DNA from 3 places in the Trichocoleus sp. FACHB-262 genome. Region 1 is predicted to be linked to each of the others. Evidence: predicted binding sites of a transcription regulator. Region 1 holds the regulator's gene; each other region holds the start of a gene.
What was found. The regulator HrcA, encoded in region 1, represses chaperone genes, less so after heat shock. The targets are predictions, from matches to a motif close to ANTTAGCACTCNNNANTNNNGAGTGCTAANT.

Region 1 (4,271 bases):
CAAGACCCCAAGCTCAACCATCCCTCTCTACATAAGTCTGCCAGCACCCGCAAACGCTCTCCTTTTGGTTGGGCTACCGAGAAGCCTGTTCCAGAAGTAGCTGGACAAAGAGTTACTGCTTTTTCTGAAACTTTAGAGCGAGATTTGCCCAAGGTGACCCCTCGTTCAGTTCGTCCTTTACTTACAGAACCACCCGTTGAGGAATCCGCGACTCTCAGCGATCTAGTGCTCATTGACGTGTTTGAAGAAGCTGAGCCAGTGAACTCTCCATTGGCTAACCAACCCAGCGTTATAGAAGCTGAGGCATCTATCTCTCCGTTGTCTGGCCCCTTGCCTGGCATGGCTCAAGCTCCTGCATCTGCTTTAACCAAAGCTTCAAGAGAGGCCACGATTCAAAGCAGGGTTGTATGGTCAGCATCACCTACGCCCACTCGTAGAACGCCAGCAGTTGACTTAGTAAAACTACCTCATTTAATGCGCTTTCCAGTTGTCAAGGTTGCGCCTGCCTTGGTCCCCCCGCAAGCTGCCGGAAACTTAGCAACCACAGTCGTTGCTTGCTGGCTGACCCGGAATTTTTTGGTACAGGCACCCTATCAAGAGGGGCTTTTGGGGGTATCAAAACGCTGCGATCGCATTACTTTAGAACCGGGACAGACCATCGTTTGTCAATTAGGCTTTCAACTAAAGGGCTTGACTTCTGCGGTGCAAGTCCAGCTAGTCAAAGCGCTCCGCAGCCAACATCAACTAACCGTGGCTTGGTTTGAACCAACAGCACAAACCAATGAAGCTGGAGCCGTAGAAACTCCTGAAGTCATGGTGCAGCTCACCAATCGAGGAACGCAACCTTGTTCACTACAAGCTGGGCAAGCGTTCTGTCGCTTAGAATTCCTCTGCTCTACGAGTTAAGTATTGAGTCGTCATTAGCACCTGGTAGTACTGAGCTGACAAGAGTGCTCTAAACCCAGATAAAATCAGTTTAGAGTCTATGGCTGAGCAATCCAGCAAGCGGGCAATTTCATGACCAACCAATCTACGAATCCAGCTTTTACTCAAATGAGTGTTGAGGAACTGGCAAAACGCTTAGCAACACCTGAGGGCTTGCAGTTGGTTGATGTACGAGAACCGCAAGAAGTTGCGATCGCCAACATCTCCGGCTTTACTAATTTGCCACTCAGTGAATATGCAGCTTGGTCAGAGCAAGTACAGGCCCGCTTCGACCCCCAGGCAGAAACGATTGTGCTTTGCCACCACGGGATGCGATCGGCACAGATGTGTCAATGGTTAGCTAGCCAAGGCTTTACCAATATCAAGAATGTTGAGGGTGGCATCGAAGCATACGCTGTTTTAGTTGATTCATCAATTCCTCGTTACTAGCGTTCTGGGTTACGAGTCGTTGCTCTTCATGGCAAGTGCTAGCTGTAACACGACAACTACTTGGTTAGGAACTTAGGCTGCTGAAGTGAGGACTAATAGACTATAGTCACTGAGTAAAAGCTGGAAGCGATCGCAGCTAGTAGGATCTTCCAAGGCCTCAGGAAGATGGTTATTTTTGCTACTACTGACGGAGCAGTCCGAAAGAGATAATCAAGCATCTGCTATGTTGGTGGCATCCCAGTAACGATCAGAGTCTAGTTGCTACTCGGATCATCAGTTTAATCACTGGTTCTAAGGCTCTAAACCAAGACGGGAAAGACGGAAGACTAACAGTAAATCCCTTTTTGTAGGCCTTCTTAACTTAATCATTTATTTTTTGACAATTTTTTGAAGCTCAGTTAAATTCAGCTACCGATCTCATGCCTGTACAAGTGAATCTCACCGATCGACAGCAACGGGTTCTTTGGGCAACCGTCCGTCACTACATTGCGACCGCAGAACCTGTGGGTTCAAAAGCTTTGGTAGAAGAATATAACCTGAGTGTCAGCCCAGCCACGATTCGCAGCGCGATGGGGTATTTAGAAAAGGCGGGGCTGCTTTATCAACCACATACTTCAGCAGGGCGGATTCCTTCCGATTCTGGTTATCGCATTTATGTTGATCAGTTAATTACTCCTTCCGAGACTTTGGCTCGCCAAGTCGATCAACTGTTTAGCGATCGCCTGAACTCGGATAGCTGGAGTTTTGAAGCTTTGCTCCGAGGCGCGGCCCAAATTTTAGCAACCCTGAGTGGCTACGTGACTTTGGTGACGATGCCTCAGGCCAACATGGCTCGACTGCGCCATTTGCAAATCGTGCAGATTGAGCCGAGGCAGGTGATGCTGATTGTGGTGACAGATGCTTATGAAACCCAATCGGTTTTGATGGAACTGCCCCAAGCTGACTCAGCCCAAAATCAAGTGGGGGCCTTGGCAGACCCGGAATTGGTTGAGCGAGAGTTGCAAATTTTATCCAATTTCTTGAATCATCAACTGCGGGGGCGATCGCTGGCGGAATTGCCTTCGCTCGACTGGAGCGAGCTGGGTCGAGAATTTGAACAATACGCAGATGGTTTGCGAGCTTCACTGGCTGATTTAATGAGGCGAACTCAATCACCCCGCACAACCCAAATTTTGGTCAGTGGCGTTTCAGAGGTGTTACGCCATCCAGAATTTTCGGAATTGCAGCAGATTCAAACTATTATTCACCTGTTAGAAGAAGAACAAGATCAACTATGGCCTTTAATTTTTGAATACCCTGACTCTGACTCAGTAGGCAAGCGAGCGACGGTGCGGATTGGAGCGGAAAATCCGCTAGAACCAATTCGTACTTGTACGCTGATTTCTGCCACCTATCGCCGAGGTACAGTCCCCGTTGGTAGTGTAGGAGTCTTGGGCCCGACTCGCATGGTGTATGAAAATGCGATCGCGATGGTAGAAGCGGCAGCTGATTTTCTCTCTGAAACTTTAAGCTGATTGGGAGCCAAACTTTTATTCTTCTAGGTAATCTCACTTGTTAAAATTTCCTAGAGTGCCGATCAACGGCTCGAAAAGCCTTTAATCAACCATTTTGCATAAGTGTACGGGTTCACGATATGAGTCAAAGCTTAAACACCCTTCGTGAACAGCGCGGCTCTACAGATCTAAAGCTGACCCAGCCATCTGCTTCCCAGACCCCAAGCCATGACCAACGGGTAATTGGTTTGACTGGAGGAATTGGGATGGGCAAAACGACCGTTTCTGACTATCTAGCTTCTGCTTATCAGCTAACCATTTTGGATGCCGATTTGTACGCTAGAGAAGCGGTTGGCCCAGACTCAGATGTGTTTCAAGAAATTGTTGAACGTTATGGCGTTGGTATTCTATTAGCCAATGGAGACCTTGATCGTCGCCGCCTAGGTAAGATTATCTTCAGCAGCTCTGCCGAGCGATTGTGGTTGGAACAGCGCATTCATCCGTACGTGCGCGATCGCATGGAGTCGCAATTGCAAGCCCTACCCGCAGAAGCTTACCCTACAGTGGTGCTGGTAGTACCTTTGCTGTTTGAAGCCCGCATGACCGATCTGGTCACTGAGGTGTGGGTGATTCAGTGTGCGTCAGTTCAGCAAGTTGAGCGTTTACTAGAACGAGATGCCAAAACTTCCCCAGAAGGCGATCGCCTGAGCTTAGAGCAAGTGCAAGCCAGAATCAATAGCCAGATGGCGATCGAAAAGAAGGTAGCTTGTGCTCATGTCGTGCTGGATAACTCTTCGACCTTGGACGATTTACTGAGTCAGGTCGATCGGGCGATCGCAGGAACCCGACAAACTCCTCAAGCGGATGCCTCACCACCAGCATCTAGACAAGCATCTCCAGGGAAATCTGGGCTCTTGCAGCCATAACCCCTTTGTGAGCATCCGCTTCAACTGAAAATCTGCAAGCTTGAGCGCGAAAGCGTCCTGCTAATGCTAGGTTACTCCTCTTCGACTGCTTCGCCACCTACAACCACGTTGCGTAGGCGCAGACTAGGGCCTCCACAGCCTACAGGTAAACCGCCTTGGCCGCCTTTGCCGCAGCCACCCGATTCATCCCAATAGAAGTCGTCTCCGATCGCTTCAATGTCTGCTAGTGTCGTGAACACATTGCCAGAGAGTGTAACGTCTCTGACAGGTTCGGCAATTTCGCCGTTCCGAATCATCCAGGCTTCCCCTGCTGTAAATGTAAACATCTCCCCATTCGTCATGCCACCTAACCAGTTGCGGGCATAAACACCTTCTTTGATGCCTTGGAAGAGATCGGCAACTGGGGTTTTACCGCGCTCAATCCAAGTATTGGTCATGCGGACAATCGGGGGGTAGTGGTAGTTAAGGCAGCGGGCAT
Region 2 (4,271 bases), on a different contig from region 1:
CTGATTATGACCTCCAACATCGGTTCTAAGGTAATTGAGAAGGGTGGCGGTGGTCTCGGCTTTGAGTTCTCGGCAGAGAGCCAGGCTGATTCTCAGTACAACCGCATCCGCTCTCTGGTTAACGAAGAGCTGAAGCAGTACTTCCGCCCAGAATTCCTCAACCGTCTTGACGAGATTATTGTCTTCCGTCAACTGACGAAGGACGAGGTTAAGGAAATCGCCGACATCATGTTGAACGAGGTCTTCCGCCGCCTCGGCGAGCAAGGCATTACGCTGGAAGTCACTGAGCGGTTCAAGGATCGGTTAGTGGAAGAAGGCTACAACCCCAGCTATGGTGCTAGACCGTTACGTCGAGCCATCATGCGGTTGTTAGAAGATAGCCTCGCTGAAGAAATCCTCTCTGGCCGAATCCAGGATGGCGACACCGCCGTTATGGATGTGGATGAGGGGCAGGTGAAGGTGCTGAAAGGTGAGAAGCGCGAGCTACTGCCTCAAGCGGCTGAATAGCCTTTAGTTCCGAGAGATAACTGACTAATAATTAAGCGGTAGAGCGTCAAATCCTCTACCGTTTTTTTGTTTTTGCTGAAGGAAGAAGATAAGGAGGTTCTGTGAAAGTTGCAATTATTGGCTGTGGGTATGTCGGGATGGCAACCGCTCGACATTGGCAGCAAGCGGGCTGGACTGTCACGGCTACCACAACCAGCGTGCCGCGTTTGTCAGAACTGGAGGCGATCGCAGACCATGCCGTTTTAGCCCAAGGCAATGATGAAACCTCACTAGCTGAGGCTTTGGCGGATCAACAAGTCGTGCTGCTGAGTGTGGGGGCGCGTACCCCTAACAGCTATGAAGAAACTTATCTGCACACCGCCAAAACTTTAGTTAAGGTTCTCGCTCAAACGCCGAGTGTGCAGCAACTCATTTACACAGGGAGCTATGCCGTTTATGGTGACCAGCAGGGCAATTGGGTAGATGAAACCTCACCCGTTAAACCTGCCAACCGCAACGGTGAAATCTTGGCGGAGACTGAACAGGTATTGCTCAACGCTGCGAATTCTCAACTCAAGGTTTGTGTACTGCGACTAGGCGGTATTTATGGGCCAGGACGAGAACTCCAGCGAATTTTTGGGCGAGCGGCGGGCACGACTCGACCGGGCACAGGGGCAGAGCCGAGTAATTGGATTCACCTAGATGACATCGTGGGCGCGATCGCCTTTGCCCAAGCACACCAACTCCAGGGAATTTATAATCTGGTGCAAGAAGTGACGCTAACCAGTCGAGAACTGATTGAGCAGGTGTGTCAGCGCTACAATCTAGCTCCTGTAACTTGGGACGAATCGCAACCCAGTGCTCGCTCCTACAATGCGAAGGTATCTAACCAAAAGCTCAAAACTGCGGGATACCAATTCATCTATCCTGAATTGCAAGTGTAAGGCGATCGCTGGTTTAACCCTGCTTATTTCTACAAAGAAGGCGATCGGTTTAGCACTCATTCCGATAGAGTGCTAAATTCTAGTTGGAAGCGTAGGGAACGAAATATGGCAAAAATTGTTGCATTCAGCGAAGAATCTCGGCGAGCGTTAGAACGAGGTGTGAATGCGTTAGCAGATGCCGTTCGGATCACTCTAGGACCCAAAGGCCGCAACGTGGTGCTAGAGAAAAAGTTTGGAGCACCTCAGATCGTCAATGACGGTGTCACGATCGCGAAAGAAATTGAACTCGAAGATCCTCTAGAGCAAACCGGAGCCCAACTAATTCGGGAAGTGGCTTCTAAAACCAAGGATATTGCTGGGGATGGCACTACTACTGCCACAGTGCTGGCTCAAGCTTTGATCCGCGAAGGCTTGAAGAACGTAGCAGCGGGTACTAATCCGGTGAGCCTGCGTCGGGGTATCGAAAAGGTAGTAGCTCTCTTAGCAGAAGAAATCAGAGCGGTCGCGAGACCCGTTGAAGGAGACGCGATCGCTCAAGTTGCCACTGTTTCTTCAGGTGGCGATGAAGAAGTAGGAGCCATGATTGCCGAAGCCATGAACCGGGTGGGCAAAGATGGCGTAATCACTGTAGAAGAATCTAAGTCCTTATCTACTGAACTGGAAGTTGTAGAAGGGATGCAGTTCGACCGGGGCTATATCTCTCCTTACTTCGTCACCGATGGCGAACGGATGCTGGTGGACTATGAAAACGCCCGCATTTTGATCACAGACAAGAAAATTGGTTCTATCCAAGAGCTAGTGCCTGTTCTGGAGAAAGTTGCCCGCTCTGGTCAGCCGCTATTGATTATTGCTGAGGACATTGAGGGAGAAGCCCTAGCGACCTTGGTAGTCAACAAAATGCGGGGTGTCTTGAATGCTGCTGCTGTAAAAGCCCCCAGCTTTGGTGAACGCCGCAAAGCCATGTTGCAAGATATTGCCGTGGTGACTGGTGGCCAGATGGTTTCTGAAGATGTCGGTCTTACCTTGGATGCCGTCTCTCTAGAGATGTTGGGCACAGCTCGGAAAATAACGATCACCAAGGACAACACCACGATTGTGGCTGAGGTTAGCGATCGCACCAAATCTGACATTGAAAAGCGAGTCAGCCAAATTCGCCAAGAGCTAGAAAGAACCGACTCAGACTACGACAAAGAAAAGCTGCAAGAACGCCTCGCTAAGTTAGCAGGTGGCGTGGCTGTAATCAAAGTTGGGGCAGCTACTGAAACCGAACTGAAAGATCGGAAACTGCGGATCGAAGATGCTTTGAACGCTACCAAAGCAGCCGTAGAAGAAGGCACAGTACCCGGTGGTGGTGCTACCTTGATCCACTTAACTAAAAAGGTGGAAGAAATCAAAGCCCAGTTAAACGATGAAGAGAAGATCGGGGCTGATATCGTGATTAAAGCTTTGGAAGCACCTTTGCGTCAAATTGCTGACAACGCAGGGGTTGAAGGCTCTGTCATCGTGGAAAAAGTGCGTGACATGGACTTCAACATGGGCTACAACGTCATTTCTGAGAAGTTCGAGGACATGATCGCCGCTGGGGTGATTGACCCTGCTAAAGTTGTGCGATCGGCGCTGCTAGATGCGGCTTCTGTCGCTAGCATGGTCTTGACCACAGAAGCTGTGATCGTCGAGCGCCCTGAGAAGAACCCTCCTGCTGGTGCTCCCGATATGGGCGGCATGGGCGGTATGGGTGGCATGGGCGGCATGGGTGGCATGGGTGGTATGGGCGGCATGGGCATGATGTAGGCCTGCTGCTACAACGCTAGTTTGAACATCTAAACTCATTGGAGCAGTAGCTATTACAAGCTGCTGCTTTTTTAGCTTTAGGCGTAAAACTTCATCCCATGAGATTTCTGGACTTGGGTGGAGTGAACTTTGCCCAACCAGCAAAATTAACGTCCTGGAATAGTACTCAATCCTGATTGAATTGCTTAAGATGGCGGTGCGCGTCTTGTCCAAAACTCTCTATGTCTAACCGACCGAGTCAACCATTGCGTGGTTTCAATTCCCAAACTCCTAAGAACGCTTTCGACTTGTCTGAAGCAAGTCTTTTAGGAGACGAACCGTCCTATATTGACTATTTCTATGACCAGCCCGGGAGCATGCCCGGAACGCTCAAGATTGAGGTCGATGCGCCCCCCCCAGTCATAGTTCTGATTGACTACAGTGACACCAAAGCGACAAAAGTAGAGATTGAAGCACCAGAAGACTGTGAGCCTTACCTGGATACTGAATCAGTGTCTTGGGTGGATGTGAAAGGGCTAGGCAGTGAGGACATCTTGAAGCGGTTAGGCCATGTATTCAATTTGCATCCGCTCGTCCTGGAAGATATCGTCAATGTGCCGCAGCGACCCAAGGTTGAAGAGTACGAAGACCAACTGTTAATCGTAGCGCGGATGGTAACGCTGCAAGCCAACGGGCAAAGCTTCATTAGTGAGCAAGTGAGCTTTATCTTGGGGCAGCATTATCTGTTGACTGTACAAGAAGAACCAGACCATGACTCTTTCGGGCCAGTCCGAGAGCGAATTCGCTGTAATAAAGGAACGATTCGGAAACAAAAGTCTGATTACCTCACCTATGCCCTCTTAGACTCGATTATTGACGGGTTTTTTCCGGTTTTAGAAGCCTATGGAGAACGGATTGAGGAGTTAGAAGACGAGGTTGTCTCAAACCCTACCAGACAAACCCTCGAAAAAATTCATGGAATCAAGCGAGAACTGCTGACCCTACGCCGCTCTATTTGGCCTCAACGCGATGCCATTAACATGCTAATTCGTGACGGCAGTGACCTGATTA
Region 3 (4,271 bases), on a different contig from region 1:
CCCTTGAGGTTGCCGTTTGCCCACTCTTCCAATTGAGGAGAGAGGTGAGCCAAGGTGGTGCCACCACCAGGAACGATGCCTTCTTCAACCGCAGCCTTGGTTGCGTTGATCGCGTCTTCCAAGCGGAGCTTACGATCCTTCATTTCGGTTTCGGTTGCTGCGCCGACTTTGATGACTGCAACGCCACCTGCCAATTTAGCCAAGCGCTCTTGTAGCTTCTCTTTGTCGTAAGAAGAATCGGTTTCTTCCATTTGACGGCGGATTTGCTCAACACGAGCTTTGACTTGAGCTTCGTTGCCTTCAGCCACGATGGTGGTGGTGTCTTTGGTCAAGGTGATGCGACGAGCGCGACCTAGGCTATCTAGCTTGGTGCTATCTAGTTTCAGACCTGCATCTTCGGTAATCAATTGACCACCAGTTAGAACAGCGATGTCTTCGAGCATTGCTTTACGGCGATCGCCAAAGCCAGGAGCTTTAACAGCCGCAACATTTAGAACACCACGTAGACGGTTCACAACCAAAGTTGCGAGCGCTTCTTTCTCAATGTCTTCTGCAATGATGACCAAGGGGCGACCAGCACGAGCAACTTGCTCTAGTACGGGCACCAAATCTTGCACCAAAGCAATTTTCTTGTCGGTGATCAAGATGAAAGGCTCATCTAGAACTGCTTCCATCCGCTCGGTGTCGGTGGCGAAGTAGGGAGAGATATAGCCTTTGTCAAAGCGCATCCCTTCGGTGATTTCTAGTTCGGTGGTCATGGACTTCCCTTCTTCTAGGGAAATCACACCTTCTTTGCCCACCTTGTCCATCGCGTTGGCTATCATTTGACCAACTTCATCGTCGTTACCCGCAGAGATGGCACCGACTTGAGCGATCGCCTTGGAATCTTCAACAGGGCGAGCGTGCTCTCTAATTCTGTCCACCAAGAAGCCTGTACCTTTGTCGATACCGCGCTTGAGGGAAATCGCATTGGAACCCGCAGCCACGTTACGCAGACCTTCTTTAACGATGGCGTGAGCCAACACGGTTGCAGTGGTGGTGCCGTCACCCGCCGCGTCGTTAGTCTTGGAAGCAGCTTGACGAATCAAGGAGACGCCAGTGTTCTCAACGTGGTCTTCGAGTTCGATTTCTTTGGCGATCGTGACACCATCGTTGACGATTTGGGGTGCGCCAAACTTCTTCTCTAGAACTACGTTGCGGCCTTTGGGACCCAAGGTGACAGCAACTGCTTCAGCCAGGATGTCCATGCCTTTTTCTAGAGCACGACGAGCGTTTTCGTTGTAAATGATGCGCTTAGCCATAGGATTTAAGTTCAGTAATGAGGACAACGAATTAGATGGAATCTTGAAAGCTTTGGTGTTTAGCAATTAGCAATTAACTCGTGCCAGCCTTGGGGTGCAGCTTTGTTCAACCTTCAGCAGTTAATGGCTAATGATTTCTAAACTATGAAACAATCGCGAGAATATCTTTCTCAGAGAGCAATACGTACTCTTCGGTACCCAATTTGATGTCGGTCCCTGCATACTTGGAGTACAGTACTTTGTCACCAATTTGTACTTCGAGTTCCTGACGAGCACCATCGTCGTTACGCTTGCCAGGACCTACTTGGACAACTTCTCCAACCTGAGGCTTCTCCTTAGCGTTGTCAGGCAGAAGGATGCCACCTGCGGTTTTTTCTTCAGCCGCGCTGACTTTAACAAATACGCGATCGCCCAAAGGCTTAACGGTAGAAACGCTCAGAGATACAGCTGCCATAAAAAATTCTCCACACTACAGGTTTAGATCCAGTTCAATTTCGGCAGGCCCAGTCTAGTCAAGCCAAACCTGAAATGTCGTAACCCATGCTGCAGCAATAAGCTTTTGTCCACAGTCATAGGTCGATCTGAATCCGGGGGATTGAGGCGTTAGCACTCTCCATCCCTGAGTGCTAATCTACCCAAGGTCAGATACGATTGCAACTGATTCGGCTGTACGGGTTCCCGAACTTAAAATTTGTTGCTGGTTACAGTCTTACCGATAGGCGATCGCTACTATCGCTGTGTGTTACTCGTTTCGGGCCGATGCAGCCAAAGCGATCGTGCTGCTTTTAGCGTCTTATCTTGCTCTTGACTAAAGACGGGCAAAATTAAATTTTGTATCAAACCCTACATACCGTGTTTTTACTGGCTGATTTAGAACTCCAGTCCTGAATATTCGTATAGGTCTGAATGATCAAAAATCAGGTTTCAGCCTTGTAGCCTTAGTTACCAAAGCTTTTTATCCAACCTAAGCTTAAATTCATTCACCCTTTACAATCAGAGTTGGAATGTATTTTTTTGGATAATTCTACGTAGGGACACTAGGGCTCTTAAATCAGGACATGCCAACTTAACATTGGAAGTTCGGTTTAGAGTTTGTACTTGCGATCGCAACCTAAGCAGATTCAGTTGATCTACAGTTAGTTGGTTTAGCCACAGTTAGTTATAGCTTTCCTAGCCAGCTTTACCCAGTCGCGGAAAGAGTTCGGTTGGGCCACTTCCAACCCCATCATGCATTTTCGAGAACCATGAATTTTATGGGGATCTCTACAGGTACAGCCCTTCAATCTCTATTCTTAGCACTAGCGCTAGCAACGGGCTTTGGTTCTGATGCTCAGGCAACTTTACTATTCGACCGGGGACTACCCAACGAAAACATCAATAATACAGCTCCCAATCATCCTGCCTTTGATCCAGACCGTAGCAATATTACTTGGGGATTTGCCGATCGCATAGGCTCTGGCTACTCTTACCCCTTGGGCGACGACTTTTCGTTTGGCATCGCAGGACAAAAGTATTTGGTTGACACCTTGCGAGTGTGGGCAGTGATTGGAGTTGCGAATACAGCAGCAACGATTCCTAATAACTTCTGGCAGAACTTCACCTTATGGGGTGGTCAGGTAGACTCAGGAGCAGCTGGATTGAGCGCAGTCCACAGTGGACCAACCAATGGTTCTGACCCCCAGATTAAGATTTCTCAAGTCACCTATGTGGATGGTGGAAACTATTGGGCAGAACCAGTTCAGCTATACCGTAAGATTTGGCAAATAGATTTTACGGGTCTCAATTGGGCGATTGAGGGAGGCCAACTGTACCAGTTCTTTGTCGATGGCAATGGCTTTACTAGCCTAGACACTTGGAATGTCTTTCCTGTCCTTCATGCATCTAATGCTGCTTTAAGTGGCTCCCCCTCAGCAGGAGCAGATGATTTCTATCGGCTACTGCGGATTAAGCAGGGTACGCCAGATTATGTTGGCACCTGGAACTCTAATAACCTGGGTCTACCAGGAACTTATGGCGCTAGTGGTTTATCAGGGCGGGGTGGCTGGAATAAGTCATCAGATATCAATGTGCAAATTTACGGCAACCTCTTTCCAACGACCAACCCAACTGTAATTCCTGAATCCAGTTCTGTTGGCAGTCTGCTGGGATTAGGGGTATTGGGAATTGGAGCTTGGCTAAGAGGGCGAAAGCGCGATCGCCAACCCTAAACTTAATCCTCGTTATTGAACCCTGTTGCTAACCACTGTTACCAAACAATCGCTTCTGTAACTCCATCCCGCTCTCGATCAGAATTTGATCCTGACCATTGCAGAGCGATCGCGTTTACAACTTCAATTTTGATATAGCAATCCCACTTGGTTTGTGAAGAGTGTGCCTCTCACAATCCGATAAACTTATGAAGCATTTAGGACGGCTATAGAAGTGTGAAACTGAGTCCAACTTCAAAAAGATTTACGATTCCCCTTCAGTGATAAGCTGGAGGATGGCGACTTTTAAGACTGTCCTTAAGTACTCGAAATAGCTGTTCACAACATAGGCGCGAGCATGGTCACCACGGCAGAAAAGACAAATGTTGGTTACGTTTCCCAAGTCATCGGTCCCGTTTTAGACGTTAGATTTCCTAACGGTAAGATGCCGAGGATCTATAACGCTTTAAAGATCGAAGGTAAAAATGCAGCGGGACAAGACGTTGCTATTACTTGCGAAGTGCAGCAGCTTCTAGGCGACAACCAAGTTCGTGCCGTCGCCATGAGTTCCACCGATGGCTTGGTGCGTGGAATGGAAGCCGTTGACACAGGCGCTCCCATCAGCGTGCCCGTCGGTGCTCCTACCCTAGGCCGAATTTTTAACGTGCTGGGTGAGCCCATCGACAACAAAGGCCCAGTTGATACTCAAGAAACTTTCCCCATCCACCGTGCCGCTCCCAAGTTAACCGACCTGGAGACAACACCTTCCGTATTTGAAACTGGG

Region 2: groL (chaperonin GroEL) is a predicted target of HrcA. The motif match lies at 1,478-1,508, and genes of this name have one in related genera.
Region 3: groES (co-chaperone GroES) is a predicted target of HrcA. The motif match lies at 1,903-1,933, and genes of this name have one in related genera.

What each region holds. Positions count from the first base shown of each region.
Region 1 is NZ_JACJPK010000097.1:316,575-320,845, forward strand. Features, by position in the region: gene H6F68_RS23720 (hypothetical protein) at 1-906, shown strand, start outside; gene H6F68_RS23725 (rhodanese-like domain-containing protein) at 1,018-1,374, shown strand; gene hrcA (heat-inducible transcriptional repressor HrcA) at 1,794-2,888, shown strand; gene coaE (dephospho-CoA kinase) at 3,008-3,793, shown strand; gene H6F68_RS23740 (TldD/PmbA family protein) at 3,865-4,271, opposite strand, start outside.
Region 2 is NZ_JACJPK010000017.1:332,320-336,590, reverse strand. Features, by position in the region: gene H6F68_RS02650 (ATP-dependent Clp protease ATP-binding subunit) at 1-507, shown strand, start outside; gene H6F68_RS02645 (SDR family oxidoreductase) at 609-1,430, shown strand; gene groL (chaperonin GroEL) at 1,536-3,221, shown strand; gene corA (magnesium/cobalt transporter CorA) at 3,443-4,271, shown strand, end outside.
Region 3 is NZ_JACJPK010000108.1:230,610-234,880, reverse strand. Features, by position in the region: gene groL (chaperonin GroEL) at 1-1,301, opposite strand, end outside; gene groES (co-chaperone GroES) at 1,444-1,755, opposite strand; gene H6F68_RS26680 (hypothetical protein) at 2,546-3,508, shown strand; gene atpD (F0F1 ATP synthase subunit beta) at 3,846-4,271, shown strand, end outside.